3 regions of the Streptomyces sp. NBC_00523 genome follow, and region 1 is predicted to be linked to each of the others. Evidence: riboswitches for the same ligand, from Rfam matches in the RefSeq annotation. Region 1 holds a riboswitch; each other region holds the start of a gene.

The links. A riboswitch is a leader RNA that binds a small molecule or an ion and turns the genes downstream of it on or off. The one in region 1 is predicted to bind cobalamin.
Region 2: linked by a shared signal. The riboswitch ahead of OHS17_RS03000 (ABC transporter substrate-binding protein) and the one ahead of OHS17_RS30610 (CbtB domain-containing protein) in region 1 are both predicted to bind cobalamin.
Region 3: linked by a shared signal. The riboswitch ahead of OHS17_RS22700 (ribonucleoside-diphosphate reductase subunit alpha) and the one ahead of OHS17_RS30610 (CbtB domain-containing protein) in region 1 are both predicted to bind cobalamin.

Annotation. Positions count from the first base shown of each region.
Region 1 is NZ_CP107836.1:6,781,958-6,791,462, reverse strand. It holds gene OHS17_RS30655 (serine hydrolase domain-containing protein) at 1-435, shown strand, start outside; partial or broken gene OHS17_RS30650 (TIGR03620 family F420-dependent LLM class oxidoreductase) at 528-1,451, opposite strand; gene OHS17_RS30645 (TetR/AcrR family transcriptional regulator) at 1,560-2,150, shown strand; gene OHS17_RS30640 (MarR family winged helix-turn-helix transcriptional regulator) at 2,220-2,687, opposite strand; gene OHS17_RS30635 (bifunctional NAD(P)H-dependent oxidoreductase/GNAT family N-acetyltransferase) at 2,718-3,782, shown strand; gene OHS17_RS30630 (pirin family protein) at 3,851-4,816, opposite strand; gene OHS17_RS30625 (tetratricopeptide repeat protein) at 4,939-5,286, shown strand; gene OHS17_RS30620 (GNAT family N-acetyltransferase) at 5,341-5,835, shown strand; gene OHS17_RS30615 (CbtA family protein) at 5,900-6,679, opposite strand; gene OHS17_RS30610 (CbtB domain-containing protein) at 6,708-6,923, opposite strand; adenosylcobalamin (AdoCbl) riboswitch at 6,969-7,060, opposite strand; gene OHS17_RS30605 (histidine phosphatase family protein) at 7,200-7,787, shown strand; gene OHS17_RS30600 (glycoside hydrolase family 16 protein) at 7,961-8,839, shown strand; gene OHS17_RS30595 (hypothetical protein) at 8,895-9,104, opposite strand.
Region 2 is NZ_CP107836.1:623,934-633,438, forward strand. It holds gene OHS17_RS02985 (PRC and DUF2382 domain-containing protein) at 1-611, shown strand, start outside; gene OHS17_RS02990 (ABC transporter ATP-binding protein) at 697-1,482, opposite strand; gene OHS17_RS02995 (FecCD family ABC transporter permease) at 1,479-2,588, opposite strand; gene OHS17_RS03000 (ABC transporter substrate-binding protein) at 2,585-3,625, opposite strand; cobalamin riboswitch at 3,686-3,872, opposite strand; gene OHS17_RS03005 (beta-ketoacyl-[acyl-carrier-protein] synthase family protein) at 3,910-5,133, opposite strand; gene OHS17_RS03010 (acyl carrier protein) at 5,130-5,369, opposite strand; gene OHS17_RS03015 (acyl-CoA dehydrogenase family protein) at 5,612-7,456, opposite strand; gene OHS17_RS03020 (beta-ketoacyl-[acyl-carrier-protein] synthase family protein) at 7,509-8,756, opposite strand; gene OHS17_RS03025 (carbohydrate kinase family protein) at 8,838-9,505, opposite strand, start outside.
Region 3 is NZ_CP107836.1:4,955,405-4,964,909, forward strand. It holds gene OHS17_RS22685 (GlxA family transcriptional regulator) at 1-393, opposite strand, end outside; gene OHS17_RS22690 (hypothetical protein) at 475-687, shown strand; gene OHS17_RS22695 (ribonucleotide-diphosphate reductase subunit beta) at 697-1,767, opposite strand; gene OHS17_RS22700 (ribonucleoside-diphosphate reductase subunit alpha) at 1,767-4,163, opposite strand; cobalamin riboswitch at 4,303-4,427, opposite strand; gene mctP (monocarboxylate uptake permease MctP) at 4,493-6,109, opposite strand; gene OHS17_RS22710 (DUF3311 domain-containing protein) at 6,106-6,360, opposite strand; gene OHS17_RS22715 (GntR family transcriptional regulator) at 6,602-7,372, opposite strand; gene OHS17_RS22720 (sugar ABC transporter substrate-binding protein) at 7,654-8,952, shown strand; gene OHS17_RS22725 (carbohydrate ABC transporter permease) at 9,067-9,505, shown strand, end outside.

The sequences.
Region 1 (9,505 bases):
TTCGAGCCGGGTGGTGCCATGACCGACACCACGGTCGCCTACCTGCCCTTCGACGCCGATGCCGACGGGTCGATGATCAGCACAGCCGCGGACACCAACAGGTTCTATAGGGCACTGGTGCGAGGCAGGCTTCTGGCCCCCGCCCAGCTGGCTGAGATGCAGCGCACCGTCGAAGTCCCCGCAGACCGCGGCTTTCCACCGGGCACGCGTGACGGGCTCGGCCTGTTCTGGACGCCACTGTCCTGCGGCGGCGGGTACTGGGGGCACAGCGGCGACGGATTCGGATACCTGTTGTGGCCTGCCACGACTCCGGACGGCCGGACCATCGTCACGGTCTCCCTGCACAGCCGACCGGGCGATGAAAGGAGCGCCACCCGGCAGACGCAAGACGTGACGGCTCTCGTCGACCGCGCACTGTGCTCCGCTCGTCCATGACCGACGTCCACATGAACAGCGCTCGCCAAGCCGAACAGCCGCACTTCGATCCACGCCCCGAACGCGACCGCGGCACAGGGGTGAGCCGTCACTCATGCTGTGTGGTGGGGCAGGAGAGCAGAGGCAAGCTCGCGCCACTCGTGCTCGGGCAGGGAGCCGGTGTCGGCGGTGAGTACTTGCAGGCATACGTGGTCAGCTCCTGCGTCGAGGTGCTCCTGAACACGTCGGCGAATTGCTTCCGCCGCCCCATATGCAACGATCGCATCCACCAGTCGACGGCTCGGCCCGCCGACCATGTCGTCGTCGTTGAAGCCGAGTCGCCGAATATTCGCTTCCTGATGCGGTGCCGAGAGGTAGCCGGCGACGTGTGATGTGGCCACTTGGCGGGCGCGGCTCAGGTTGGTGTCGAGCACCACTGCCTGCTCCACAGCGAGAAAGGCGCTCGGCCCCATGATCCGGCGCGCCTGTTCGGTGTGCTCGGTGGACACGAAGTAGGGGTGCGCGCCCCAGGTGTGTTCGGCGGCCAGTTGAAGCATCTTCGGGCCGAGGGCGGCGAGTACGCGGCGCGGAGCCGGGTCCGGTACGGGGCCGCGGGCGGGTACCGCGTCCATGGCCTGCAGCTAGGCGCGCATGGTGGTCACCGCTCTGCCGCGGGCCGGAACGGGGTAGCCGTCCAGTTCGCGGACGGTGTCGTCGACGCGGTGACCGCCCAGGCCGAGTACGTAGCGTCCGGGGAACGCCTCCCCCAGCGCACGTGTCGCGGTAGCGGTGGCGATGGGCTCCCGGAACGCGATGTTGGCGATCCCGGAGGCGACGACGATGCGCTGTGTCGCCGACAACAGCAGCCACGCTTGGCCCACTGTGTCGCGGCCGAACGCCTCCCCGTACCAGATGGCCCCGTAACCCAACTCCTCGATCTCCGCGGCCGATTCCCGTACCCGCCCAGCAGGCTGCCCCTCGTAGGCGAAGGTCCAGATCCCGACTCGCCCCAGTTCGGCCTGCCCGCTGTCCGTCATCCGCACTCCCCAGGTCACGTTTTCCGGAGAACCTCTCCGGTTGATGGACGCTACTATACGGAGAGGTACTCCGCTTAACTACTCCGGACTCGACCGAAAGACGGGACGATGGCGACCACACACGGGCACGTCCCCGCGCGACGACCGCGGCGTACCGATGCGCGACTCAACCGGGAACGCCTCATCGCCACAGCGCAGGAAGTATTTGCCGAAGCCGGACCGGAGGCGTCTCTCAACGAGGTCGCCCGCCGCGCCGGCGTCGGCCCGGGCACCTTGTACCGTCACTTCCCGAACCGCTCCGCCCTGCTGACCGCGGTCCTCGAAGGCCGGATCGAGACGCTGTGCGAGCTCGCCGCGACGCTGTCCTCGTCGGAACCCGCCGACGACGCGCTGACGCAATGGCTGCGCGCGTTCCTCGTTCATGCCAGGCTCAATCAAGGCCTGGCGGGCGCGTTGATGGTCGAGGAGCCGGTCGCGCTGGGGCTCGACTGCCATCAGCTGATCCTGGACACCGCAGCCGGTCTTCTTGCCCAGGCTCAGCGGCGGGGCACGGCACGCGCCGACCTGACCGCCGACGACCTGATCCACCTTGTCGTCGGGATCGCGCTGTCCACAGCTCGCAGCCACGACGCGCAACAGCCCGACCGGCTGCTCGCTCTGATGCTTGACGCCACGTACGGGACACCTCGGAACGAGTGATTGCAGCGATACGCTCGGCGCTGCAACTCGTACCCGCCTGCGCCCTCCTGGGCATCGAGGCGCACTGTCCTACTGCCCCTTCGACAGTTTGCGCGCGATGTGGCCGAGGGCGGCGAGCTCGTCGGGTGTGAGGCGGTCGACGAAGTGCCGGCGCACGGAGGCGACGTGGTGGGGGGCGGCGTCCCGGAGTGTTTGCCGCCCGGTGGAGGTGAGGACGAGCAGGCAGCCTCGGCCATCGGCCGGATCGGGGGCGCGGCGGATGAGGTCGCGGGCCTCCATGCGGGAGGCGTGCCGGGACAGGCGACTGCGCGACCAGCCCATCTTGGTGGCCTGCTCGTGCAGCGTGCTGGTGCCGTCCGTTCTTTCGGACAGGGTGCTGAGCACCTCGTAGTCCGGCTCGGAGAGCCCGAGGGCGGCCAGGTCGCGCGCGGTGCGGCCCTGGACGGCGGTGACCATACGCAGGTACGCCCGCCAGTCGCGCTCCTCGTCGAGGGTGAGCCAGTCACCGGGGGAGCCGCTTTCCTTCTTCGTTGACATGTAATCAATCTACCGGCTAGCTTCGTTTACATGACAACGAAAACTCTGCGCGTCCTCGTGCTGGTCTGCAGCACTCGCCCCAACGCGCTCGGCCCCGCCGTCGGGCGCTGGCTGACGGACGTACTCGCGCCGAGTTCCGAGGCGCTCGGGGTGGAGCTTGTCCCCGTTTCGATCGGCGACCTCGACCTGCCGTTCCTGGACGAGGAGGAGCATCCCTCCAGCGGCATCCATCGCCACGAGCACTCCCGCCGCTGGAGCCGGATGGTCGACGAGGCCGACGGCTTCGTCGTCGTGACGCCCGAGTACAACTACGGCATGCCGGCGACGCTGAAGAACGCCCTGGACTACCTGGGCCCCGAATGGGCCTGGAAGCCGGTCGGCTTCGTCAGCTACGGCCATACCTCGGCCGGCACCCGCGCGGTTCAGCACGCCAAGCAGGTCGTGAGCACCCTGCGACTGGTCCCCCTCGGGGCCACCGTCGCGCTGCGGATCGCGGAGGCGACGGGCGGCAACGGTCTGGAACCCGCTCCCCACCACGCGGACGCGGCGCAGGGGCTGCTGGCGGAACTCGTCCGTCTCGCTCATGCCCTGAACCCGATGCGTGAGCGCGAGCACCCGGCATCCGTCCAGGGACCACTCCCCGGCTCGTACGCACGTCGGCTCGGCCCGCACGACGCCCCCGAAGTCACCGTGCTGCAGCGTTGCTGCTGGACGGAGGAGGCACTCGCCAACGAGACGCTGGCCATCCCCGCACTCCACGAGTCACCCGCCGACATCCGCGCGTGGCTGGCCGACTGGCACACGATGGGCCTGTGGCGCGACGGCCGGCTCCTGGGCCTGGTCCGCACCCGACGCGACGGAAGCGACCTCCACATCGGGCGGCTCGCCGTCGCTCCCGACCTGCGCGGACGCGGTATAGGCCGCTGGCTGCTGCGCGCAGCCGAGTCGGTCGAGGAGGGCTGCACCCGGATCGTCCTGTCCACCGGCGCCGCCAGTCACCGCAACCTCTCCTTCTACCGGCGCCAGGGCTACGCCCGCGTCGCCGGCCTTCGCGAGGACGGCGACGTCAACTTGGCGAAGCCGGTCCGCGCCTGAGCATCCGTCCGCACACCCAGCCGGCCCAGGCAGGGACCCAACGCTCCCTCAGACGTGAAAACCCCAGCTCACCGCACCCGCCCCCGCGGCTTCAGTCCCACGTCCGGCAACGCCGGAGCCGGGATCGGCGGTCCGTCATAGCCGTGTACGGTGCCGAATCGGTCGCCGGACATCCAGTCCTCGCGGGCCCGGGCGATCTCGTCCTGGGTCCTGCCCACGAAATTCCACCACATGATCAGCTCCTCCTCGAACGGCTCGCCGCCCAGGAGCATCAGGCCCGCGTCGGACTCCGCGCGGAGCGGGAGTTCCGTGCGGCCGCAGCCGAGGTAGAGCATGGAGCCGGGGAGGACCGGGACGCCGTCGACCTCGGCCTCGCCGGACATCGAGAGCACGGCGTACTCGAAGTCGGGGTCCAGGGGGAGCCGGGCCTGCGCGCCCCGGGTCAGAGTGAGGTCGGCGCCCACGATCGGGGTGTACGCGGTGCCGGGAGAGGTGGCGCCGTCGAGGTCGCCCAGGATCACGGTGGCCGTGAGGCCGGGGGCGGTGACCGTGGGCAGGTCGCTGTGGTGCTGGAAATGGGGCTCGGTGAAGCGGTGCGCGTCCGGGAGCGCCACCCAGAGCTGGGCGCCGTGGAGCAGCGCGGCGTGCTGTTTGGGGCTCTCCTCGGAATGGCTGATCGCGCGGCCGGAGGTCATCAGGCCCAGTTCGCGCGGGCGGACCGTCTGGAGGCTGCCGAGGCTGTCGCGGTGCAGGACCTCGCCCTCGTGCAGCCAGCTGACGGTCTGGAGGCCCATGTGCGGGTGCGGCGGCACCTGCATCCCGGGTTCGTCGGCGATGTCGTCGGGGCCGTAGTGGTCCACGAAGGCCCAGGCGCCGACCATCCGGCGGCCCAGGTTGGGCAGCAGCCTGCGGACCTCGGTGGACTCGCCGAGCCGCACCTTGCGCGGGGCGAGCAGTTCACGTACGGGCTCCGCGACGACGAAACCGCGGCCTCCGCAGACGGTGGGGACGGCCTGGCGATCGAGATTGCTCATGGCGCTCAACCTATTCCGCTGCGGGGCGAGGGCGGGTGGCGCCCACGCCGGACAATTAGTGGAATGTTAAACCACCTGTCGGTGTTGTGCGGATCGGACACCCGCCCGACCGAGGAGACGACATGAGCGACAGCTACTACGAGTTCGGCACCGCCGCCGAGCGCTGGGAGCGCGCGGGGTTCTTCTTCGACGCGAAGGAGTACACGACCGCGGCCCGCATCCTGGACGGACTCGTCGCGGAGGTCCCGGAGCAGGTCGCGCCCCGGCTGCTGCTGGCCCGCGCCTACTACCACTCGGCGAGCCTCGGGCGGGCCGAGACGGAGCTCCGTGCGGTTCTGGAGCGCGACCCGGTGGAGCACTACGCCCGCCTGATGCTCGGCCGGACCCTGGAGCGCCAGGGGCGGCAGAGCGAGGCGGACACGCAGCTCCGGCTGGCCGCCGCGCTGTCCGGTGACCTGGGGTCCGCGTAGAAGTTGGGTATTCCAGGTGCCCGGCCCCAGGGCCCCGTGATACTTCACAGGACCATGACCGACCTTGAAACGCCGCGCTTGGTCCTGCACCCGATGACCCCCGCCGAAGCCGAGCGCGTCGCGGCAGGTTCGCCGCCGGCCGGGGCGCGCTGGGCTCCCGGCTACCCCTCCCCCGGTGAGCGGGGAGCCGCCGCGCGCCACCTCGCGACCTGCCTGGCCACCGGTGATCCCAGCCCCTTCGGTTCGTACGAGATACGGCTCCGCGCCGACGGTGTGGTCATCGGCGGCATCGGCTTCCACGCCGCGCCGGACGAGCGGCGCAGCGTGACGATCGGCTACGGGTTGGTGGAGTCGGCGCGCGGACAGGGTTACGCCTCCGAGGCGCTTCGGGCGCTGCTGCGTTTCGCCCGGGAACAGGGCGTCGTCCGGGTGCGCGGGGACGCCGACACCGGCAACATCGCCTCGCAGCGCGTCATGACGGCGGCCGGGATGCGCCGGGTGGACGAGGACGCCTCGCTGAAGTACTACCTGGCCGAGTGGACGGCGTAGAACGGGCGGAGCCCGCCGGGTGATCACCCGGCGGGCTCCGCCCGTTGCAGCGCGTCCGCGGCCGTCAGCCCACGGCGGCGGCGGTCCGGTTCGCCCGGCCGTCCGCGAGCGCCTCGGCCCTCGGCACCAGCAGGCGTTCGGTGAGGTGGCCGAAGAGCAGGCCGAAGGTGGTCCACAGCGTGGCCTGCACCGCGAGCGTGGCCAGCCGGAACTGCCACAGCAGGGTGGCCGGGAAGTCCGCTCCGACCTCGTTGAACGAGGGCAGGAAGACATAGGCGAGGGCGATCAGCAGCAGGTAACCGGCGGCTGCCACGACCGTCGCGTTCCAGTTGCCCAGGCGGGGCGCCAGCCGCTTGCCGACGATGACGGCGGCGACCGCGAGCAGCACGCTGAGGGCCACCATCAGGAAGAACAGCGTGGTGCGTTTGCCGATGGTGTCGGGGTTGCCGACGGCCGGCGGGTTGGCCGGGTACTTCAGGAACGGCACGAGGTACACGCTCACCAGCGCGGCGCCAGCGATCAGCGCGGCCGTGGCGCGCGGGCCGAACCGGCCCATCCGCCCCAGCGCGTAACAGAAGACGAGCGCGGCGATACCGCCGACCGCGACGCCGAAGACGAGCACACCGGTGGCCAGGCCGGCGGTCGACTGCATGCTGCGGCTGACGAGTTCCTCGGCGGCGCCGTGGTCGTGGCCGTGGGCGCTGTGCGCGGCCTCTTCGAGCGCGATGGCCGCGTCGACCCTGGACTCGCCGAGGAAGTAGGCGACGAGCAGCGCGAGCGCGCCCGCGACCAGTCCGGCCAGCATGCCGCGGACCAGCAGGGCTCTGACAGATATGGAGTTCATGAGGGATTCCCCTGGATCAGCCGGTCGGTCAGTGGCAGGGGAAGCCGAGGAGGTGGCGGCCGTCGTGGACCCACTCGTGGACGCCCTCGCCCGAGATGACGGCCGTGGCGCCCTGCTCGGCGCCGACGAAGTAGAGCAGGACCAGCATGAGGATGCCGAAGAAGACCGCCCAAGGGGCAATGGCCTTCAGGGAGATGGGGGTGATGGCGGATGCGCCGGTGGCGGGGGCAGCAGTCTGCGCCATGGCAGAACCTCCTGTGGGAACACGCGTCCCGATCGTGGTGCCTGAGACGAAGGTGCTGGGTCTGACTTCCCGCGTGCGCGGGTACACAGTGGCGCGACCGTGCCGGATTCTCACCGGACTTCCTTCACACCCTCGTCATGTCGCCGCGACCATACCCCCTGGGCACCGGGCACCGCCATGCCCCTTACAAGCGGTCCGCGCGGCCCGGATGCCATGGTGTGCTTGGCCGTGGGGCCCATGTTCGGGGAGTTGAGGGTGGTAGTGACGGTACGGGTGATGTTGATCTCACCGGCGATGAACGCGGCACTGCGCGAGGCCCGGTTCGCCGGCGACGCCGCGCTCGACGCGTCCGGCGTGCGGGCGGCCCGGCTGGCCGCGCCCCACGTCCCGGACGCGGACCGGCTGGTGCACGGGCCGTCCGAGCGGTGCGCCCGGACGGCGGAGGCGCTGGGGCTGCGCTCGGTGACCGAAACCGCCGTGCGGGACTGGGAGTTGGGGCGCTGGTCGGGTGCCCGACTGGACGAGGTGGGCGCGCGGGAGCCGGAGGGGGTCGCGGCCTGGCTGGGCGACCCGTCGGCCGCCCCGCACGGCGGCGAGTCGCTGCTCGGCCTGTGCGCCAGGGCGGGGGCCTGGCTCGACTCGCTGACCGGTGAGGGCCGGGTGCTGGCGGTCGCCGAACCGTCCCTGGTGCGCGCGGCCGTGGTCCACGCGCTGGGGCTGCCGCCGCAGGTGTTCTGGCGCCTCGACGTCGCCCCGCTCACGCTGACGGAACTGAGCGGGCGCTCCGGGCGCTGGAACCTCCGCGTCGGGCGCGCGCTCGCGGACCGCGAGGGCGGCGGGGAGGGCGACCGGGGTGCGCCCTGAGCCGGATGGTGCAAGAACTGTTGTCCGTCCCTGAGCCTTGACACCCCGATGGTTCACTTCTTAAATCACGTAGTGAACTAAAGCACCATCATCCCCCCACGTGATGGCCATGCCCCCACTTGTCATATGCATGACGCATCACATGTCCCCGTCCCGCACGGGAAGGAACGTTCATGAACTCCCCCCACCGGGCCAGGCGTCTCCTGGTCCCCGCTCTCTCCGTACTCGCCCTGGTCGCCACCACGTCCGGCCTGGCGTCGGGCGCCCCCAGGCAGCCGGAAACGGTCTCCGCCGCCGCGACGTCGTTCTCGGACGAGTTCGACGGTCCGGCCGGTTCGGCCGTGGACGGCAGCAAGTGGCAGATCGAGACCGGCGACAACGTCGACAACCACGAACGGCAGTACTACACCTCCGGCAACAACAACGCCGCGCTCGACGGCCAGGGCCATCTGGTCATCACCGCGCGCAAGGAGAACCCCTCCAACTACCAGTGCTGGTACGGCACCTGCGAGTACACCTCCGCGAGGCTGAACACCTCCGGCAAGTTCACGCAGACCTATGGCCACGTCGAGGCTCGTATGAAGATCCCGCGCGGCCAGGGCATGTGGCCCGCCTTCTGGATGCTCGGTGACGACATCGGACAGGTCGGGTGGCCCAACTCCGGTGAGATCGACGTCATGGAGAACGTCGGCTTCGAACCCTCCACCGTGCACGGCACCCTGCACGGGCCCGGCTACTCCGGCTCCGGCGGCATCGGGGCCGGCTACACCCTGCCCGACGGCCAGGCCTTCGCCGACGACTTCCACACCTTCGCCGTCGACTGGGCCCCCGACTCCGTCACCTGGTCGGTCGACGGAAACGTCTACCAGCACCGCACCCCGGCCGACACGAACGGCAACGCCTGGGCGTTCAACAAGCCGTTCTTCCTCATCCTCAACCTGGCGGTCGGCGGCTACTGGCCCGGCGACCCCGACGGCAACACCGCCTTCCCCAGCGAACTCGTGGTCGACCACGTGCGCGTCACCACGAGCGACAGCGCACCTCCGGCCTGATCGCGGCCGTCCCGCCGGGCGCGTGCCCGGCGGGACCTCCGCCGCCCGCGGACGCTCAGCGGAGCAGCCCCGCGATCGTGGACGCGAGGAGTGCGAGCAGGGAGAGCGCCGCACCGAAGGCCGTACCTCCCCGCAGGAGAGCGGCAGGGGTCGACGTTCCGGACCGGCGGGCGAGCAACACGGCCGTGACAGCGCTCAGTCCTGCGATCAGCAGCACGAGAGCGACGACGGTCACGGTCAGTACGACGACGGCTTCGAGCGGCACCTTTGCGTCTCCTCACGGAATGGTGTGCGGACAGGCCGAGATTGACCGATCGGCCGTACGGCAGGGTTCGGGCGGACAACAATGAACAGAGCCGAACCGCTCGGCCCACGGGTCCCCGACCGGTGGTCGCGCGCCCGACCGGGCCGCCGCAGGGAGGGTGCATGCAGGCCGGTGACGACGCCTCGGCCCGGGCCGAGGCTCTGGCCGCGTTACGCGAACGGCTGCGCGAAGTGCTCGGCAGCCGGGGGTACACCCGGAGGGACATCGTCAGGCGCAGCGGCGCCTCGCGGATCCCCTTGTCGGCCACCACGATCAGCCAGGCCCTGAACGACCGTCACCCGGCACCGACTCTGCGCACCGTCACGGGCATCGCGCAGGCCGCCGAGGCCGATCCGGAGACG
Region 2 (9,505 bases), 6.2 Mb from region 1:
CCGGCGCGGCGGCCGGCGCCGGAGCAGGGGCCGGGGCCATGGGCGCGGCCGGCACCTCCGGCAAGGACCGCACGCAGACGGCCGGTACCGGCAGGCACCGGGACACCGAGGCCACGGGCACGGGCGCGGGACGTCCGCTGGCCGGGGCCGGCGCGGGTGCCCAGCGGTCCGGGGCCGACCTGGGCGGCAAGGAGGAGATGATCCGCTCCGAGGAGCAGCTGCACATCGGCACCGAGGAGTACGAGAGCGGCAGGGCCCGCCTGCACAAGTACGTCGTCACCGAGAACGTCACGCGCAGCGTGCCGGTCTCGCACGAGGAGGTACGGGTGGTCCGTGAGCCGCTGCAGCCGGGCGACAAGACGACGCGGGCGGGCGACCTGACGGAGCAGGACGTGGAGGTCACCCTGCACGCGGAGCGCGCCACGATGCGCAAGGAGACCGTCCCGGTCGAGCGCGTCCGGATGGAAACCCAGAGGGTGACGGAGCAGAAGGAGGTCTCCGCCGAGCTGCGCAAGGAGCAGATCGACTACGCGGACGGCACCACCAAGGACGGCAAGGACATGGGTGGCAAGGACACCGGCGGCGACATGGGCCGAGGACGCCACCGCTGACCCCCCGTCGGCATGATTGCCGCACCGCACCACAGGCGAAGGGCGGGCCCGCCGACGGGCCCGCCCTCTCGTGTGCCCGGGCCCGTCAGGGCAGGAAGCGCACCGAGGGCCGCCCCTGCGGGCCGTCCGGGGTGACGACCGACCGCACCCGGTAGACCTCCTCGATCAGTTCCTCGGTGACGACCTGCGCGGGAGTCCCGCCCGCGACCGCCCGGCCACCGCTCAGCACCACGATCCGGTCGCAGAACATGGCGGCCAGATTGAGGTCGTGCAGGGCGACGACGGCGGTCAGCGGGAGCGAGGCGACCAGGGAGAGCAGTTCCAGCTGGTGCTGGATGTCCAGGTGGTTGGTCGGTTCGTCCAGCAGGAGTTCGCGCGGCCGCTGGGCGAGCGCGCGGGCGATCTGGACGCGCTGGCGCTCCCCCCCGGACAGGGTGTGCCAGGACTGGTCGCGGCGGCCGGTGAGCCCGGTGCGTTCCAGCGCCTCGTCCACCGCCGCAGCGTCCTCGCCCGTCGGGGCGGCCCAGGCGCGGCGGTGCGGGATGCGGCCCAGGCGTACGACGTCCAGGACGCTCAGTTCGTCCTGGGTGGCGGCGTGCTGGTCCACGACCGCGACGCGCCGGGCCACGGCGCGCCGGCCGACGGCGGGCAGCGGTTCGCCGTCCAGGGTGACGACGCCCGTGTGCGGGGCGAGGACCCCGGCGAGGATGCGCAGCAGCGTGGACTTGCCGGAGCCGTTGGGGCCGATCAGGCCCACGGTGGTGCCGGGTTCCGGGGCGAGGGTGACCCCGTCCAGGAGGAGGCGTCCGCCTGCCTCCCGGACGACCCGTTCGGCCCGCAGGCCCTCGGCCGTCGTTCCGGTCCCGGTCATGCGGGCCGCCTGGTGCGGTAGAGGACGGCGACGAAGGCGGGCACGCCGATGAGGGCGGTGACGACGCCCACCGGGACCTCCTGGGGGTCGAGGACGGTCCGGGCGAGGGTGTCGACCCAGACGAGGAAGACGGCCCCGGTGAGCGCGGTGACCGGCAGCAGTCTGCGGTGGCCCGAGCCGGTGAGGGCGCGGGCGGCGTGCGGCAGGACCAGCCCGACGAAGCCGATGGCCCCGGCCGAGCTGACGAGCGCGGCGGTGAGCAGCGCGGTCGTGCAGAGCAGGACGGTCCGGACGCGTGCGACGTTCACGCCGAGGGCGGCGGCCGCGTCCTGCCCGAAGGCGAAGGCGTCGAGCGTACGGGCATGGCCCAGGCAGATGAGCAGGCTGACGGCGAGGACGGCGGAGCAGACCCAGACGTCGGTCCAGCCGACCCCGCCGAGCGAGCCCAGCAGCCAGAACAGCACCCCGCGGGTCTGCTCGGCGTCGGCGGCCGTCATGACGACGAAGGAGGTCAGCGCCGAGAACAGCTGCATGGCGGCGACCCCGGACAGCACGACCCGGTCGGTGGAGCCGCCCAGGGTGTGGCTGAGCAGCATCACCAGGGCGAAGGAGCAGAGCGCCCCGATGAAGGCCCCGGCCGGCAGCGTCACCGCTCCCCCGCCGACGCCGAGCACGACGACCAGGACCGCGCCGGTGGACGCGCCGGAGGAGACGCCGAGGACGAACGGGTCGGCCAGCGGGTTGCGCAGCAGGGACTGCATGACGGTCCCGCAGACCGCGAGCCCGGCCCCGCAGACGGCGGCGAGCAGCGTACGCGGCATGCGCAGGTTCCAGATGATGCCGTCGCGGATCGGGCTGAGCCGGGCCTCGCCGATGCCGAGGTGGGCGGCGACGGCGGACCAGACGTCCACGACGGAGATCCGGGCCGGTCCGATGGTGACCGCGACCGCGACGGAGAGGGCGAGCAGCAGCAGGCCGCCGGTCCACAGGAGGCCGTCGCGCAGGCCGCGCGCCCGGGGGCGGGCGGCTTCCGGGACCTTTTCGCCCGGAGCCTTCTCGCCCGGGGCCTTCTTGCTCGGGGCGGTGGGCCGGTCGGTGGCCGTCACCCCGTGAGTCCGAAGTCGCGCAGCCCGGCGGCCACCAGCTCGATGCCCTCGACCGTGCGGATGGTCGGGTTCATGGCCTGGCCGCTGAGCAGGACGTAGCGCTTGTGGCGTACGGCGTCCATCTTCTTCGTGACGGGGTTGGACTCCAGGAAGGCGATCTTCCCGGCGGCGCTCTCGGCGGTCTGCGACTTGCGGGTGAGGTCGCCGATGACGAGGACGTCCGGGTTCCGGTCGGCGACGGTCTCCCAGTTGATCTGGGGCCATTCGTCGCGCGTGTCGTCGAAGACGTTCTTCAGGCCCAGCTCCCGGGTCATGATGCCCGGCGCCCCGCAGCAGCCCGCCAGATAGGGGGACTCGGAGTTGGCGAACCAGTACATGACGGAGGTGCCGGATCCGTCGATGCCGTCGGTGGCCTTCCGGATACGGTCGCGGAGCCGCGCGACCAGCTTCTCGCCGCGCTCGGGCACGCCGAACACGCGGGCCAGGTCGTTCACTTCGGCGTACACGCTGTCCATGGTGAGCGCGCCGGTGCGGACGCCGTCGCCGTCCTTGGTGTTGTCCTTGGCGGTGCAGTCGGCGGGCGCGACATAGGTGGGGACGCCCAGCTTCTCGAACTGTTCGCGCGGGGCGACGCCGCCCTTGGCGAGGGTCGACTCGAAGTCGGCGGCGACGAAGTCGGGCTCCTGGTCGAGGACCTTCTCGGACGAGGGGCGGTTGTCGGCGATCCGCTCCACGCCCGCGTTGGCCTTCTCCAGGCCCTTCATCACCGGATCGGTCCAGGTGGCGGTGGCCGCCATCCGGTCCTGGAGGCCGAGCGAGAGCATGATCTCCGTGGTGCCCTGGTCGACGGAGACCGCGCGGCGGGGTGCGGCGTCCACGGTGACGGTGCGCCCGCAGTTCTTGAGGGTGACCGGATAGCCGTCCGCCCTGCCCGCCGCGTCGGCCTTGCCGGAGGGGGGTCCCCCGCAGGCCGTCAGCAGCAGGAGCGCGGCGGTGAGCAGGGCGGCGGAACGGGCGGGGCCGGATATCGGCGGCACGGGGTACCTCGGCGTCTCTGGGCCCATGCGCGGGGCCCGCTGTACGGTCCGCCGCCCGGTCCCGGGCGGCGGTCGCCAGCAGGTCTTCGGACTCGGGTTCGTTCGGGCGGGACGCCTTCCCGGGAGACGCCGGGTCTCCCAGTGGCCGTGGCCCCGCCCGTCCCCCTCACCGCTGCGCGTCAGTTCCGGATTCGCACCGGATTCCCTGACCCCTACGTGGAGTTCGACTGGCTCCCGGGAAGCTATCACGGGCGTCCGCGCAGCTCAGAGCCGCCCCCAGGGGCTCATGGACGTTCCAGGGCCACCACCGCGTTGTGCCCGCCGAAGCCGAAGGAATGGCTGACGGCCCGGCGGACCGGCCGGACCAGCGGCACCTTCGTGACGCAGTCGATGTCGAACCCGGGCGCGGGCGCGTCCAGGTTGGCGACCGGCGGGACGACCCCGCGCTGGAGGGTGAGGATCGTCAGCCCCGCCTCGATCGCCCCGGCCGCGCCCATGCAGTGCCCGAGCACGCCCTTGGGCGCGGTGACGGGTGGACGGTGCGGGTACACCCGGCTGATCAGCGCGGCCTCGGCGGCGTCGTTGCGTACGGTCGCGGTGCCGTGCGCGTTGACGTGCTCCACCTCGTCGGCCCGCCAGCCCGCGTCGCGCAGGGCGGCCTCGACGGCGGCCCGGGCGATCCGGCCGTCGGGGTGCGGGCTGGTGGGGTGGTGGGCGTCCGTGGTGGCGCCGGTCCCGGCGAGCAGGGCCCGGGGTTCGGCGCCCCTGGCCTCCGCGTCGGCGGCGCGTTCCAGCACCATGACCGCGGCTCCCTCGCCCATGACGAGTCCGGCCCGGTCGGCGGCGAAGGGCCGGCTGAGCCGGGACAGGTCGCCGTCCGCGAGGGCGGCGGCCCCGGACCGGGCGAAGCCGGTCATGGCGATCGGGAAGACCGTCGACTCGGTCGCCCCCGCGATGGCCACGTCGCACTGCCCGGTGGCCAGCAGGTCGCGGGCGACGGAGAGCGCGGTGACGCCGGACGAACAGGCCGTGCAGGGCGCCATGCTGGGGCCGGTGGCCCGCATCTCGATCGCGATCTCGGCGGCGGGCATGTTGGGGATCGTCAGCAGGACCCCGGCCGGTGAGGTCGCCTCGGGGCCCCGCCGCTCCAGCACGAGCGCCTGGTCGGTGAGGTGCGCGGAGCCCCCGCTGCTGGTGCCGACGACGACCGCGACCCGGCTGCCGTCCCAGCCGGCCGGGTCGAGCCCGGCGTCGGCGACGGCCTCCCGGGCGGCCAGGACCGCGAACTTGACGTACCGGCCCATCCGGAAGGCCGTACGGCGGCCGATCTCGGCGTCCAGGTCGATGCCGTCTACCACGCAGGCGAAGTCGATCGCGCACCCGGCGAGCGCGGGGATGGTGCGCGCCGGGCTCACGGCGCCGCACACCCCGTCCCAGGTGGACTCGGTGTCGTTGCCGACCGGGGTGATCATGCCGAGCCCGGTGACGGCGATGGCCGGGGTCCTCATCGGGCGCCGGCCGACGCGTGGAGGTGCGCCGTGAGCTCGGCGAGGGTGGTGCCCCGGGTGAGGGTGCCGGTGTCCAGCTCGGCCCCGGTGGTCTCCCGGAGGACGACGGCGAACTCGGCGGCCGCGAGGGAGTCCATGTCCAGGCTGTCCAACGTGGAATCCGGAAGGATCTCGGCCACGGGCACCTTGAAGGTACGGCTGAGAACGTCGGTGATGTGGGGGTGGATCGTGCTCATGGTCTTCCTTTCCTCAGGTCCATCCGGTGGGGTGTCCGGCGTCGGCGCGCACGGCCCCGACGCCGGAACAACTGAGCAGCGTCGCTCCGGTTACGCCTTGCGGCGAACCGATTCACCAACGCCCGTCCGGGGCGCCCCGCACCACCGCGCGAACAGAGCGACGCTCGTCCAGTAGACGAGGAGGACGGTCCCCGCCCCGAGCCCCTGTACGGCCCGTGCCGCGCGGTGCGCCCGGGTGCCCCTCACCGGCCCGCCGCCGTGTGCCAGTGGGCGTCCGGATCGTCGTACGCCTCGGCGTATCCGGCGCGCGTGATCGGCCAGTCGGCGAGCATCTCCTCGGGGAGGGCGAAGGCGTCGGCGAGCTCCGGGAGGTGGGGGGCCACCGCCTCGATGAGCCGTTCGGTGTGGTCCGTCAGCGCCTCCGCCTGACCGGCGCTCAGGTGCCCGGCCGCGAGGAGGTTCCCGCTGTCGCGCGCGACCCGGCCCAGGGCGAACAGCCGGGCCAGCTCGCCGAGCCGGTCCCGGTCCGCCCCGGCGGGCAGCGCCTCGACCGCCTCCGCGTACGCCTCGGCCGCCTGCCGGCAGGCGTGCGCCTCGACCCCGCGCAGCGCCGGGCCCGCCGCCGCGTTCCACCGGCCCAGCGGGTCGCCGGGCGCCGTCCGGGCCGCCCGGGCCCCGGCGCGCGCGAACCACAGCTCCTCGGCGCGGCCCAGCAGCCCGACCAGGAACCGGAGGTCGGTGAGGTCGCCACCGGCCGGGGCGGCCGGCTCGTCCGGGGCGCGGTCGGCGAGCAGGGCGGCGGCGGCCCGGGCGTGGACGGCGAGGTTGTCGCCCTCGGCGGTGATGGCGCCCTCGACGCCGGTGACGAGCGCGGCCATCCCGTTGTTCTCCAGGAGGCCCTGGGCGCCGCAGCGTTCCCGGGACTCCACGATCACGGCCCTGGCCTGCCACGTGATCCAGCCCTTGGCGATGTCCACCAGGCGCTCGGCCGCCTCCCGCCCGGACTCGGGCCCCGCCTGGGCCGTCTCCCAGCGGTCCAGGACGCGGCGGTGCAGCAGGCTCATGGCGAAGACCGTGGCCATGGCTTCGGCGAGCGGCCCGTGGTGGGTGCGGTACGCGAGCACCGGCAGCCGCGCCCCGCGTCCGGCGGAGACCTGGCGGTGGCCGCCGTACCGCACCGCGACGGCCAGCGTGGCGCGCGCCGAGCCGACGGCGCTGGCGCTCATGGAGATCCTGCCGGTGACGACCCGGGCGATGGAGGCGAGGAAGCGGCGCCTGCGACCCTCGATGACGCTGCGGAACTCCCCGTCCCCGTCGATCCACCCCTGCGGGCCCGTCAGCAGCGCCTCGCGTCCCACGAAGACCCGGTCGAACGAGGTCAGGCTGTGGTCGACGGGGCTGCCCATGCGGGCGGGCAGCCCGCGCACCCGAACGCCCGGCAGCGGCCCGGTGGCATCGGTGAGCGGCACAAGCAGCAGGAACACCCCTTGGTCGGCCCCGCCGGCCAGCAGCCGCGCGGCGACGAGACCCGTCTTGGGGCCGCCGGGCTGCCCGGTGTTGGGCATGAACTTCTGCGCCCCGCAGTGCGGGGTGTGCAGCACGAATCCGTCGCGTACGGGGTCGTAGGAGGCGGTCGTCTCGACGGCCGCCGCGTCGTTGCCGTGCGCCACCTCCGTACACAGGAAGGTTCCGGTGCGCCGCAGCGCCAGGAAGTCCGACAGGTCGCGGGGGCTGTCGGCGATGTGGTCCAGGAGGCTGCCGAGGAAGAGGTTGTAGTGGATGCCCGCGATGGTGGCGAGCGCCGGGTCGACGGGGGCCAGCCACTCGTGCAGGGCCGCCAGCGCCCGGAAGTCGGAGGCCGGGCGGGCGGCGCTGTCCAGGGAGTCGTTGAGGGTGCGCAGTCGTGCGTACGCGCGGGCGAGCCGTTCGTCCGGGGTGCCGCCGGCCGCCGGCCCGGGGGGCAGCCGGAACGGGTCGGTGGCGACGAGCCGCCGCCAGAATCCGTGCTCGCGGCGGGCGTCGGCGCCGAGGAGTACGGAGGTGAGCGGGCGCGCGAGGGGATCGGCGCCGGTGAGCATGGTGGTCATACAAGACTGAACGACCGGCGTACGGGTCAGGACACCGCGCTCGTGCAGATGTTCACCGGCCGGAGGGGCGAAGCCGTTCGAAGCACAGGGCGACGTTGTGCCCGCCGAAGCCGAACGAGTGGCTGACGGCCCGCTCGACGCGCAGGCGGCGCGGCGCCTTGGTGACGCAGTCGATGTCCCAGTCGGCGGGCGGGGCGTCCAGGTTGGCGACCGGCGGGACGACCCCATGTTCGAGGGTGAGCACGGTGGCGGCGGCCTCGATCGCGCCGGCGGCGGCGAGCGTGTGCCCGAGGACGCCCTTCGGGGCGGTGACCGGGGGCCGGTGCGGGAAGAGACCGGCGATCAGCTCGGCCTCCATCGCGTCGTTCAGCGGAGTCGAGGTGCCGTGCGCGTTGATGTGGCCGACCTCGTGGGCGGCCCAGCCCGCCGCGTCCAGGGCGGCCTCGACGGCGCGCCGGGCGCCGTGGCCGCCGGGGTCGGGCGCGGTGGGGTGGTGGGCGTCCGTGGCGGCCCCGGTCCCGGCGAGCACGGCCCGTACCCGGGCGCCCCGGGCCGCCGCGTGCGCGGCCCGCTCCAGGACGAGCACCCCGGCGCCCTCGCCGAGGACGAAGCCGTCGCGGTCGGGTGCGAAGGGGCGGGAGGCGGCGGCCGGGTCGCCGGTGCGCGTGGACAGCGCGCCCAGCTGGGCGAAGGCCGCGGCGACCAGGGGCGTCAGGACGGATTCCGCGCCGCCCGCGACGACGAGGTCGCACCGGCCGGTGGCGAGGAGGTCGTGCGCGGTGGCGAGGGCGGTGGCGCCCGACGCGCAGGCGGTGGCCGGGGCCAGGCTGGGGCCGTGGGCGCCCAGGTCGATGGCGATCTCGCCGGCCGCCGCGTTGGGCATCATCATCGGCGCGAGCAGCGGCGAGACGGCTTGGGCGCCGCCGCCGTCGAACCGGCGGACGTTGTCCACGAGCGCGGAGACCCCGCCGACGCCGACGCCGAGCACGACGCCCACCCGGCCGCCGTCCCAGCGGTCCGGGCGCAGCCCCGCGTCGGCGACGGCCCGGCGCGCGGCCACCAGGGCCATCTTCGCGAACCGCGCCATCCGCCAGGCGGCGCGGCCCCCGATGGCCTCGTCCAGATCGGTCCGGTCGGCCCGGCAGGCGAAGTCGGCGGGCAGCCCGGCCAGTTCCGCGCAGTGCCGGGCCGTGGACCGCCCCGCGCACAGCCCGGCCCAGAAGGCGCGCTCGTCGTCGCCCGCGGGGGTGACCACCCCCAGCCCCGTCACCACGGTCGCCGTCCCGGTGTCCCGCGCCATGCCCCGGCCCTCCCCTGCGTCGTCGGTCCTTCGGAAGGGGAACGCGCCGGAGGCCGTCGAGGGTGCGGGCGGGGCCGGATGTCAGGCCGGCCCGAGCGCCCCGCGCAACTCCGCCTCGTCCGGCGGGTTCGCCCCGGCCCGGGCGACCGTCACGGCCGCCGAGGCCGCCGCGTGGCGCAGTACGTCGCTCACCGCGCCCTGCTCCGGGGAGCGCAGCCGCTCGCGGCCGGACGCGCCGAGCAGGCCGTGGGCGGCGAGCGCGTGCAGGGTGCCGGACATGAAGGCGTCCCCCGCGCCCACCGTGTCCACGACGTCGGCGGGGAGCGCGCCGGTCTCCACCTGACCGCCGGGCAGCACCGCCGTGGCGCCGTCGCCGCCCCGGGTGACGAGGACGAGCGCGGGGCCGGACGCCAGCCAGCGCCGGGCGGCCTCGGCCGGGTCCTGGCCCGGGTACAGCCAGCCCAGGTCCTCGTCACTGGCCTTGACGACGTCGCTGAGGCCCACGCACCGCTCGACCCGGCGCACGGCGGTGGTGTGGTCGCCCATCAGCGCGGGCCGCACATTGGGGTCGTAGCTGACGGTGGCGGCCGTCCGCAGCGACTCGACGGCGGCGAGCACCGTGGCCGCGCCCGGTTCGGTCACCGCCGCGATCGACCCGGTGTGGACGTGCCGGGGCTGCCGGTCGAGCGCGACCCGGCCGAGCGTCCAGGCGATGTCGAACGCGTACGCGGCGCGGCCCTCGCCGTCCA
Region 3 (9,505 bases), 1.8 Mb from region 1:
GGCGTGCCGCCAGTGCGTGGTGCAGCGGCGGCCGTCAAGCAGCCCGGCCGCGCCCAGGAGGTACGCCCCCGAGCAGACGCTGAGCACCCGGGCGCCCCGCTCCACGGCCCGGCGCAGGGCGTCCAGCACCTCCTCGGGGAACTCGCGGTCCCCGAAGCGGCTGCCGGCCGGTACGGCGACGAGGTCGGCCTCCTCCAGCCGGTCGAGACCGTAGGGGGTGCTGATGGTGAACCCGGCGTGGGTCCGCAGCTCGGGCCCCTCGCCGGAGACCACCGCGAAATCGTGCACCGGCAGGCCCTCGTCGCTGCGGTCGAGGCCGAACACCTCGCAGAGCACGCCGAGTTCGAAGGGATGGACGTCATCGAGCATCAGGGCGGCGACATTGTTCAGCATGGACCCAGTGTGGCAGTAATTCGATGCCCTATGACAGTCCTGCCACTGCCGCTTCCTCGCCGGAACGAGGACAGTAGAGGCATGAACACATTCCAGAACTTCCTCGGCATTTCCGCACTTTTCGTCCTCGTCCTGCTGCCGGCGCTCATCGGTGCCGCCCGCGAGCGCCGCATCGACCGCGAGCTGCGCGAAGCGGAACAGGACCGGAGCACACGCCCACCGCGAACGGCGGACGCCGCGCGGCCGGTGGGGGCCGCACGGCGTCCGTACGTCAGAAGCTGGGCGAGGATCTAGCCCTTCCGCCTAGAAGTCGTCGTCGAAGCCGACCGTGCCCTCGACAGCCACCTGGTACGCCGACGGGCGCCGCTCGAAGAAGTTCGTGAGCTCCTGGACCCCCTGGAGCTCCATGAACGAGAACGGGTTCTGCGATCCGTACACCGCCGGGAAACCGAGCCGGGTGAGCCGCTGGTCGGCGACGCACTCCAGGTACTCGCGCATCGACTCGGTGTTCATGCCGGGCAGCCCGTCGCCGCACAGGTCGCGGCCGAACTGCAGCTCCGCCTCGACGGCCTCCTTCAGCATGTCGGTGACCTGCTGCTGGAGGGCGTCGTCGAAGAGCTCCGGCTCCTCCTTGCGGACCGTGTCCACGACCTCGAACGCGAAGTTCATGTGCATGGTCTCGTCGCGGAAGACCCAGTTGGTCCCCGTGGCGAGGCCGTGCAGCAGCCCGCGCGAACGGAACCAGTACACGTACGCGAAGGCGCCGTAGAAGAACAGCCCCTCGATGCACGCCGCGAAGCAGATCAGGTTCAGCAGGAAGCGGCGGCGGTCCGCCTTCGACTCCAGCCGGTCGATCTTCTCCACCGAGTCCATCCAGCGGAAGCAGAACTGCGCCTTCTCGCGGATGGACGGGATGTTCTCCACCGCCGCGAACGCCGCCGCGCGGTCGTCCGGGTCGGGCAGATAGGTGTCGAGCAGCGTCAGATAGAACTGGACGTGCACGGCCTCCTCGAACAGCTGCCGCGACAGATACAGCCGCGCCTCGGGGGAGTTGATGTGCTTGTACAGCGTCAGCACCAGGTTGTTCGCGACGATCGAGTCACCGGTCGCGAAGAACGCCACGAGGCGTCCGATCAGGTGCTGCTCGGCGGGCGTCATCTTGGCGAGGTCCGCCACGTCCGAGTGGAGGTCCACCTCCTCGACGTGCCAGGTGTTCTTGATCGCGTCCCGGTAGCGCTCGTAGAAGTCCGGGTAGCGCATCGGCCGCAGGGTCAGTTCGAAGCCCGGGTCGAGCAGGTTCTTTGAAGCGGGGGTGTCGGTGCGGAGCGCCGTCGTTGAGGGGCGGTGGTCGGGCGACGGGTGGGCGGCGGTCATTACTGGCAGGCCTCGCAGGACTCGGGGTTTTCCAGGGAGCAGGCGATGGCGTCCGCGTCGGGCGCCTGCGCCTGCTGTACGGGGATGGGGGCGGCGGCCGCCGCCTGGCCGGACGCGGCACGGGCGATCCGGGTCGCCGGACGCGACCGCAGGTAGTACGTCGTCTTCAGGCCCTGCTTCCAGGCGTACGCGTACATCGAGGAGAGCTTGCCGATCGTCGGCGTCTCCAGGAACAGGTTGAGCGACTGGCTCTGGTCCAGGAACGGCGTACGGGCCGCCGCCATGTCGATCAGGCCGCGCTGCGGGATCTCCCACGCGGTGCGGTACAGCGCCCGCACGTCCGCCGGGATCCAGGCGAAGCCCTGCACCGAGCCGTTCGCCTCGCGCAGCGCCTCACGCGTCCGCGCGTCCCACACGCCGAGCCGCTTCAGCTCGTCCACCAGATAGCCGTTGACCTGGAGGAACTCCCCGCTCAGGGTCTCCCGCTTGAAGAGGTTCGAGACCTGGGGCTCGATGCACTCGTAGACGCCCGCGATCGAGGCGATCGTCGCGGTCGGGGCGATGGCCAGGAGCAGCGAGTTGCGCATCCCGGTCGTCGCGATCCGGGCGCGCAGCGCGTCCCAGCGCTCCGGCCAGTTCAGCTCCGCGTCGTAGTGGTCGGGGTGCAGCACCCCGCGCGCGGCCCGGGTCTCGGACCAGGCGGGCAGCGGGCCGGACCGCTCGGCGAGGTCGCAGGACGCCTCGTACGCGGCGAGCATGATGCGCTCGGCGATCTTCGTGGAGAGCGCCCGGGCCTCGGGGGAGTCGAACGGCAGCCGCAGCTGGAAGAAGACGTCCTGGAGACCCATCGCGCCCAGGCCCACCGGCCGCCAGCGGGCGTTGGAGCGCCCGGCCTGCTCGGTCGGGTAGAAGTTGATGTCCACGACCCGGTCGAGGAAGGTCACCGCGGTCCGCACGGTGGCGTCCAGGCGCTCCCAGTCGATCGAGCCGCCGTCCACGAACGCGCCGAGGTTGACCGAGCCGAGGTTGCAGACGGCCGTCTCGCCGTCGTCGGTGACCTCCAGGATCTCGGTGCACAGGTTCGAGGAGTGCACGACCCTGCCCGGCTCGGCGGTCTGGTTCGCCGTGCGGTTGGAGGCGTCCTTGAACGTCATCCAGCCCTGCCCGGTCTGCGCCAGGGTCCGCATCATCCGGCCGTACAGCTCACGGGCCGGCATGGTCTTGCGGGCCAGGCCCTTCGCCTCGGCCGCCCGGTACGCGGCGTCGAAGTCGTCGCCCCACAGATCGGTCAGCTCGGGCACGTCCGCCGGGGAGAACAGCGACCAGGTCCCGTCCGCGTCGACGCGGCGCATGAACTCGTCCGGGATCCAGTGCGCCAGGTTCAGGTTGTGCGTGCGGCGCTGGTCCTCGCCCGTGTTGTCGCGGAGCTCCAGGAACTCCTCGATGTCCGCGTGCCAGGTCTCCAGGTAGACCGCGGCGGCGCCCTTGCGGCGGCCGCCCTGGTTCACGGCGGCGACGGAGGCGTCCAGCGTCTTGAGGAACGGCACGATGCCGTTGGAGTGCCCGTTGGTGCCCCGGATCAGGGAGCCCCGGGCGCGGATGCGGGAGTACGAGAGGCCGATGCCGCCCGCGTGCTTCGACAGCCGGGCCACCTGGTGGTAGCGGTCGTAGATCGAGTCCAGCTCGTCCAGCGGCGAGTCCAGCAGATAGCAGGACGACATCTGCGGGTGGCGGGTGCCGGAGTTGAAGAGCGTCGGCGAGGACGGCAGGTAGTCCAGCCGGCTCATCAGCCCGTACAGCGCCGCGACCTCGTCCAGCGCCCGCTCGGAGGTGTCCTCGGCGAGCCCGGCGGCGACCCGGAGCATGAAGTGCTGGGGGGTCTCGATGACCTGGCGGGTGATCGGGTGGCGCAGCAGGTAGCGGCTGTGCAGGGTGCGCAGCCCGAAGTACCCGAAGCGGTCGTCCGCCCCGTCCGCGAGGGACCGCTCGACCAGGGCGTCCAGGGCGGTGGCGTGCAGCGTGACGAACTCGGCGGTCCGGTCCGCGATCAGGCCCTCACGGTGGCCCACGGCGACCGAGGCCGAGAACGAGGTGGCGCCCTGCCCGGCGGCCTCGTCCGCGACGGTCCGGGTGAGCAGCCGGGCGGCGAGGCGGGAGTAGGCGGGGTCCTCGGAGATGAGGCCCGCCGCGGCCTCGGTGGCCAGCGAGCGCAGCTCCGCCTCGTCCGACCGGGCGTTGCGGCCGCGCAGGGCGGCGGCGGCGACGCGGCCGGGGTCGGTGTCGGGCAGGTCGGCGGTGAGGTCGGTCAGGGTCCGCAGCAGTGCGGTGCCCGGTCCGTCGCTCTCGGTCCCCGCTGCTTCGGCCGCTGAAACCGGATCGGCTGGCGCGATGGTCACGTGGTGCTCTCCCTCGCTCGGCTCTGGGCCGGCGGGGAGCGGGGGCAGCCGGGCAGGAGCGGGCCCGGCCGGGCGGCACTCCGTGCGGCGTCCACCGGCCCATCCACGAGGCCCGGACGTCTGGGCATCCGGTTCGGTCGAGCCGGATGCGCCGTCGGCAGGTCCTCGGACTCCACGGGTGCGCGAAAGCACACCGATCACACCGTTGCGGGACAGTTCCGGATTCGCACCGGATTCCCCTGCGGCGACAGCGAGCACGAGCATACATGTGGGGGCCGCCCTGTCGGGCAGCCCCCACATGTTGTGTCGCGAGGCGTAAAGGTGTGCGGTCAGTGACCGCCCGGGGCTCCCGCCGTGGCCGGCGGCAGCTTCTCCTGGACGCCCGCGTCGCCCACGTCCGCGGTGTAGTCACCCGGAGAGGTCTCGTCGGTCCCGGCGGGGGCCTTGACCGCGTTCAGGACGAAGGTGAGGACGATGACGACCACGACGTTCAGCACGAACGCGGTGAGGCCGATGTAGCCGATCTCACCGAGGCCCGGGATCTCCTTGGAGGACCCGCCGAAGTGCTTCTGCGTCGGGCTCGCGACCCCGTACGCGGCAGCCGTACCGTAGATCATGCCGACCGCCCAGCCGGCCAGCAGCGCCCAGCGGTGGAACCACCGGGTGAACAGGCCGCCGACCAGGGCCGGCATCGTCTGGAGGATCCAGATTCCGCCGAGCAGCTGGAAGTTGATCGCGACGGTCTTGTCCATGGTGAGGACGAAGGCGAGCGCGCCGACCTTGACCAGCAGCGACACCAGCTTGGAGACCTTGGTCTCCTGCTCGGGCGTCGCGTCCGGCTTCAGGAAGTCCTTGTAGATGTTGCGCGTGAACAGGTTCGCCGCGGCGATCGACATGATCGCGGCCGGCACCAGGGCGCCGATGCCGATCGCGGCGAACGCCACCCCCGCGAACCAGTCGGGGAACATGTTTTCGAACAGCTGCGGGATGGCCAGCTGGCCGTTGTCCACCTTGACGCCGGCGGCGATCGCCATGAAGCCGAGCAGCGCGAGCAGGCCCAGCATCAGCGAGTACAGCGGCAGGATCGTGGTGTTGCGGCGGATCACCTCACGGCTGCGGCTGGAGAGCGTCGCCGTGATCGAGTGCGGATACATGAACAGCGCCAGGGCGGACCCGAGCGCCAGGGTCGCGTATCCCCACTGACCGGCCGCGGCGGGTGCGAGGCCGCCCGCGCCCGCCTTGGTGAACTTGTCCTGGGCGGAGGCGAAGATGTCGTCGAAGCCGCCGAGCTTGATCGGGATGTAGATGATCGCGACGGCGATGACCAGGTAGATCAGCCCGTCCTTGACGAACGCGATCAGCGCGGGCGCCCGCAGCCCCGAGGAGTAGGTGTACGCGGCGAGCACCGCGAACGCGATCAGCAGCGGCAGGTCCTTGACGAACCAGTTGGTGTTCTCGCCGCCGCCGACGCCCATCACGTCCAGCACCGCCTGGATGCCGACGAGCTGGAGCGCGATGTACGGCATGGTGGCGAGGATGCCGGTGACCGCGACGGCCAGCGAAAGACCCTTCGAGCCGAACCGGCCGCGGACGAAGTCCGAGGTGGTGACGTACCCGTGCTTGTGCGAGACCGACCACAGGCGGGGCAGGAAGGTGAAGATCAGCGGGTACACCAGGATGGTGTAGGGCACCGCGAAGAAGCCGGCCGCGCCCGCCGCGTAGATCGCCGCGGGTACGGCGACGAAGGTGTACGCGGTGTAGAGGTCGCCGCCGAGCAGGAACCAGGTGACCCAGGTGCCGAACGACCGTCCGCCCAGGCCCCATTCGTCGAGCGTGGCCTCGTTCTCGGCCTTGCGCCAGCGGGCGGCCAGGAAGCCCATGACCGTGACGGCCAGGAAGAAGAAGATGAAGACGCCGAGCGCGACGCCGTTCACGCCGTCCTTCATGCCGACGCACCCCCCTTGCGGGCGCGCTGGTCACGCTGCCACAGCTTGTACGCGATCATGGTGAGCGCGGTGGAGATCAGCACCCAGAGCATCTGGTACCAGTAGAAGAACGGGATGCCGATGAAGGCCGGGTCGACCTTCGCGTACGAACTCACCCAGAGCATCGCCACGAACGGCGCGATGAGACACAGGGCGATGACCACCCGCAACGGTGTGACCGTCGGTGGCTTTCCTTCTGGTTCTTCCGCCATGGCGGCGACTCCGTCCCCTCGCTGATCACCTGTAATGCGCAGGAAATCTAGGCGAGTCATCCGGCCACCGTCACCCCCCGTCCGCATTGCGGTCCGGCAACGGTCGTCAGGGGACGGGCGGATGGCCCCAATGGCCGCAAACGTCCGGGGGTTGGTCCAGTCCAAGCCGGGTGGCGGGAACGCCGAACGGCCCCCGGAGGCGGTTCCGGGGGCCGTTCGCGGAGCACATGCGTACGACGGGTCAGTCCAGCGGACGCTTCAGGCGGGCCACGAACTTGTAGCGGTCGCCGCGGTAGACCGAGCGCACCCACTCGACCGGTTCGCCCTGCTCGTCCAGCGAGTGGCGGGAGAGCATCAGCATCGGCAGGCCCACGTCGGTGCCGAGCAGCCCGGCCTCGCGCGGGGTGGCCAGGGAGGTCTCGATGGTCTCCTCGGCCTCCGCCAGCCGGACGTCGTACACCTCGGAGAGTGCGGTGTAGAGCGAGGTGTACTTGACCAGTGAACGGCGCAGCGCGGGAAAGCGCTTGGCCGAGAGGTGCGTGGTCTCGATGGCCATCGGCTCACCGCTCGCCAGGCGCAGGCGCTCGATGCGCAGGACCCGGCCGCCGGCGCTGATGTCGAGCAGTCCGGCGAGGGTGTCGTCGGCGGTGACGTAGCCGATGTCCAGGAGCTGCGAGGTCGGTTCGAGGCCCTGGGCGCGCATGTCCTCGGTGTACGAGGTGAGTTGGAGGGCCTGGGAGACCTTCGGCTTGGCGACGAAGGTGCCCTTGCCCTGGATGCGTTCCAGCCGGCCCTCGACGACCAGCTCCTGGAGCGCCTGGCGCACGGTGGTGCGCGAGGTGTCGAACTCGGCCGCCAGGGTCCGTTCCGGGGGGACGGGGGTGCCCGGCGGCATGGTGTCCGTCATGTCGAGGAGATGTCGCTTCAGCCGGTAGTACTTGGGTACGCGCGCGGTGCGCGTCCCGGCGCCCGCGCCCGTCTCGTTCTCCGAACTGCCCCCGTCGGCGCCCATGGCCCGCCTTCCCGACTGCTGCGTTGCTGCCGTCACCGGCTCCTCCGTCTGTCGCGGCTCACATGGTGGCACGGTCCGGTCACGGCTCGTCGCCCTCCCTCAGGTGTCGGTCCTATAACGGACGCGAGTGCACTTCTTATACACCCTTGACACCCCTAAAGGTCTAGGCCAAGCTCCCGGTACTGGTCTAAACCATTAAAGACCAGGTCCCAGCCCCAGAGGTACTCGTCGACGTTCTCGCGCGGTGGGGAGGGGGTTGCAGCATCCCTGAGGAGGGTGGCGTGAAGCGCAAGCTCATCGCGGCGATCGGCGTCGCGGGCATGTTGGTTTCCATCGCGGCGTGTGGTTCGGACGACAAGACGTCCTCGAAGGACCCGAAGGACCGCAAGGAAGACCTGACTGTCTGGCTCATGGGCGAGGCCCAGTCGACCTGGCCCGAACTGGTGAAGGACGTCAACGCCCAGTTCAAGAAGAAGTACCCGAACGTCAACGTCAAGATCCAGTACCAGGGCTGGGCTGACAAGGTCAAGAAGCTCGACACCTCCCTCGGTGGCGACAAGTTCCCGGACGTTGTCGAACTCGGCAACACCGAGACCATGCAGTACATCCTCAACGGCGCGCTCGGCGAGATCGACACCTCGAAGTACGAGAACTCGGACACCTGGATCAAGGGTCTGAAGGACACCTGCTCCTACGAGGGCAAGATCTACTGCGTTCCTTACTACGCCTCAGCCCGCCTCGCGGTCTACAACAAGGACATGCTGAAGGCCGGTACCGGCAGCGACGTCCTCCCGCAGAACGAGGACGACTTCCTCAAGGCGATGGACAAGGTCCAGGCCGAGCTCGCGAAGAAGGACAAGCGCGCCTCGTCCCTGTACTACCCGGGCCGTTACTGGTACGCCGCCATGTCCTACGTCGCGGCCGAGGGCGGCCAGATCGCGAAGTACGACGAGGGCTCGAAGGAGTGGAAGGCCACCCTCTCCACCCCCGAGGCGCAGAAGGGCATCCAGCACTTCGTCGACCTGGTCAAGAAGTACAACAAGGCCGACCAGACGAAGGACGAGCAGGACCACGCCAACGTCATGGCCAACGAGAAGGCCGCGGTCATCTACGGCCAGGCCTGGGAGGCCGGCAGCGTCACCACCGGTGACAACGGCAACCCGAAGCTCGACGGCAAGATCGCCACGGCCGGTATGCCCGGCCCGAACGGCAAGGCGCTCCCGTCCTTCATCGGCGGCTCCGACCTCGCCACCATCTCCAAGTCCAAGGTCCAGGACCTGGGCGAGGAGTGGATCTCCCTCTTCACCAACGCGAAGTCCATGGACGTCCTCGCGTCGAAGAACATCCTCCCGAACAACGAGAAGCAGCTTGAGCCGCTGAAGGCCAAGCCCGAGACGGCCGCCATCGCCAACGCGGTGCCGGACGCCTGGTTCACGCCGATCGCTCCGGGCTGGGCCTCCATCGAGAAGGAGGAGATTCTGGAGAACATGCTCCTGAAGATCCTCAAGGGCACGTCCGTCGCCGACGCCACCAAGAAGGCCGACAGCGAGATCGACGCACTGATCAACAAGAAGGCCTGAGCCTTCTGATCGCCAGGCGGGGGCCCGGCACTGCGCCGGGTCCCCGCCCCCTTTTGCTCAAGCACGCCGTGTTATCCGGGGCCCGCCTCGGACCCGCGATGGAAGGTCAGCCACGTGACTGCCGCCGATACCAAGGCCGCCGGGCCACCGGTCCCCGTACCACGTGATCCCAAGGCGGACGGGAGCCCGCTGTCCGATGAGGGCGGCAACGCACCCCTGAAGCAGAAGAGGAAGCGGAAGAAGGGCGAACTGCTGCCCTACCTCCTGATCCTCCCGGCGATCGTGGCGATCGCCGCCGTCTACCTCTACCCGCTCGCCAAGACCGTCATCATGTCCTTCCAGGACATGGGCCGGCGCGAGCTGTGGACCGGTGATCCCGCACCCTGGGTCGGCTTCGACCAGTTCACCAACATCCTCGGTGACTCCGAGTTCTGGTGGGTGACCTTCCGCACCGTCGTCTTCATGGCCGTCTGCGTGTCGCTGACCATGGGCATCGGTCTCCTGATCTCCCTGCTGATGCGCCGGCTGTCCAACTGGGTGCGGCTCATCCTGA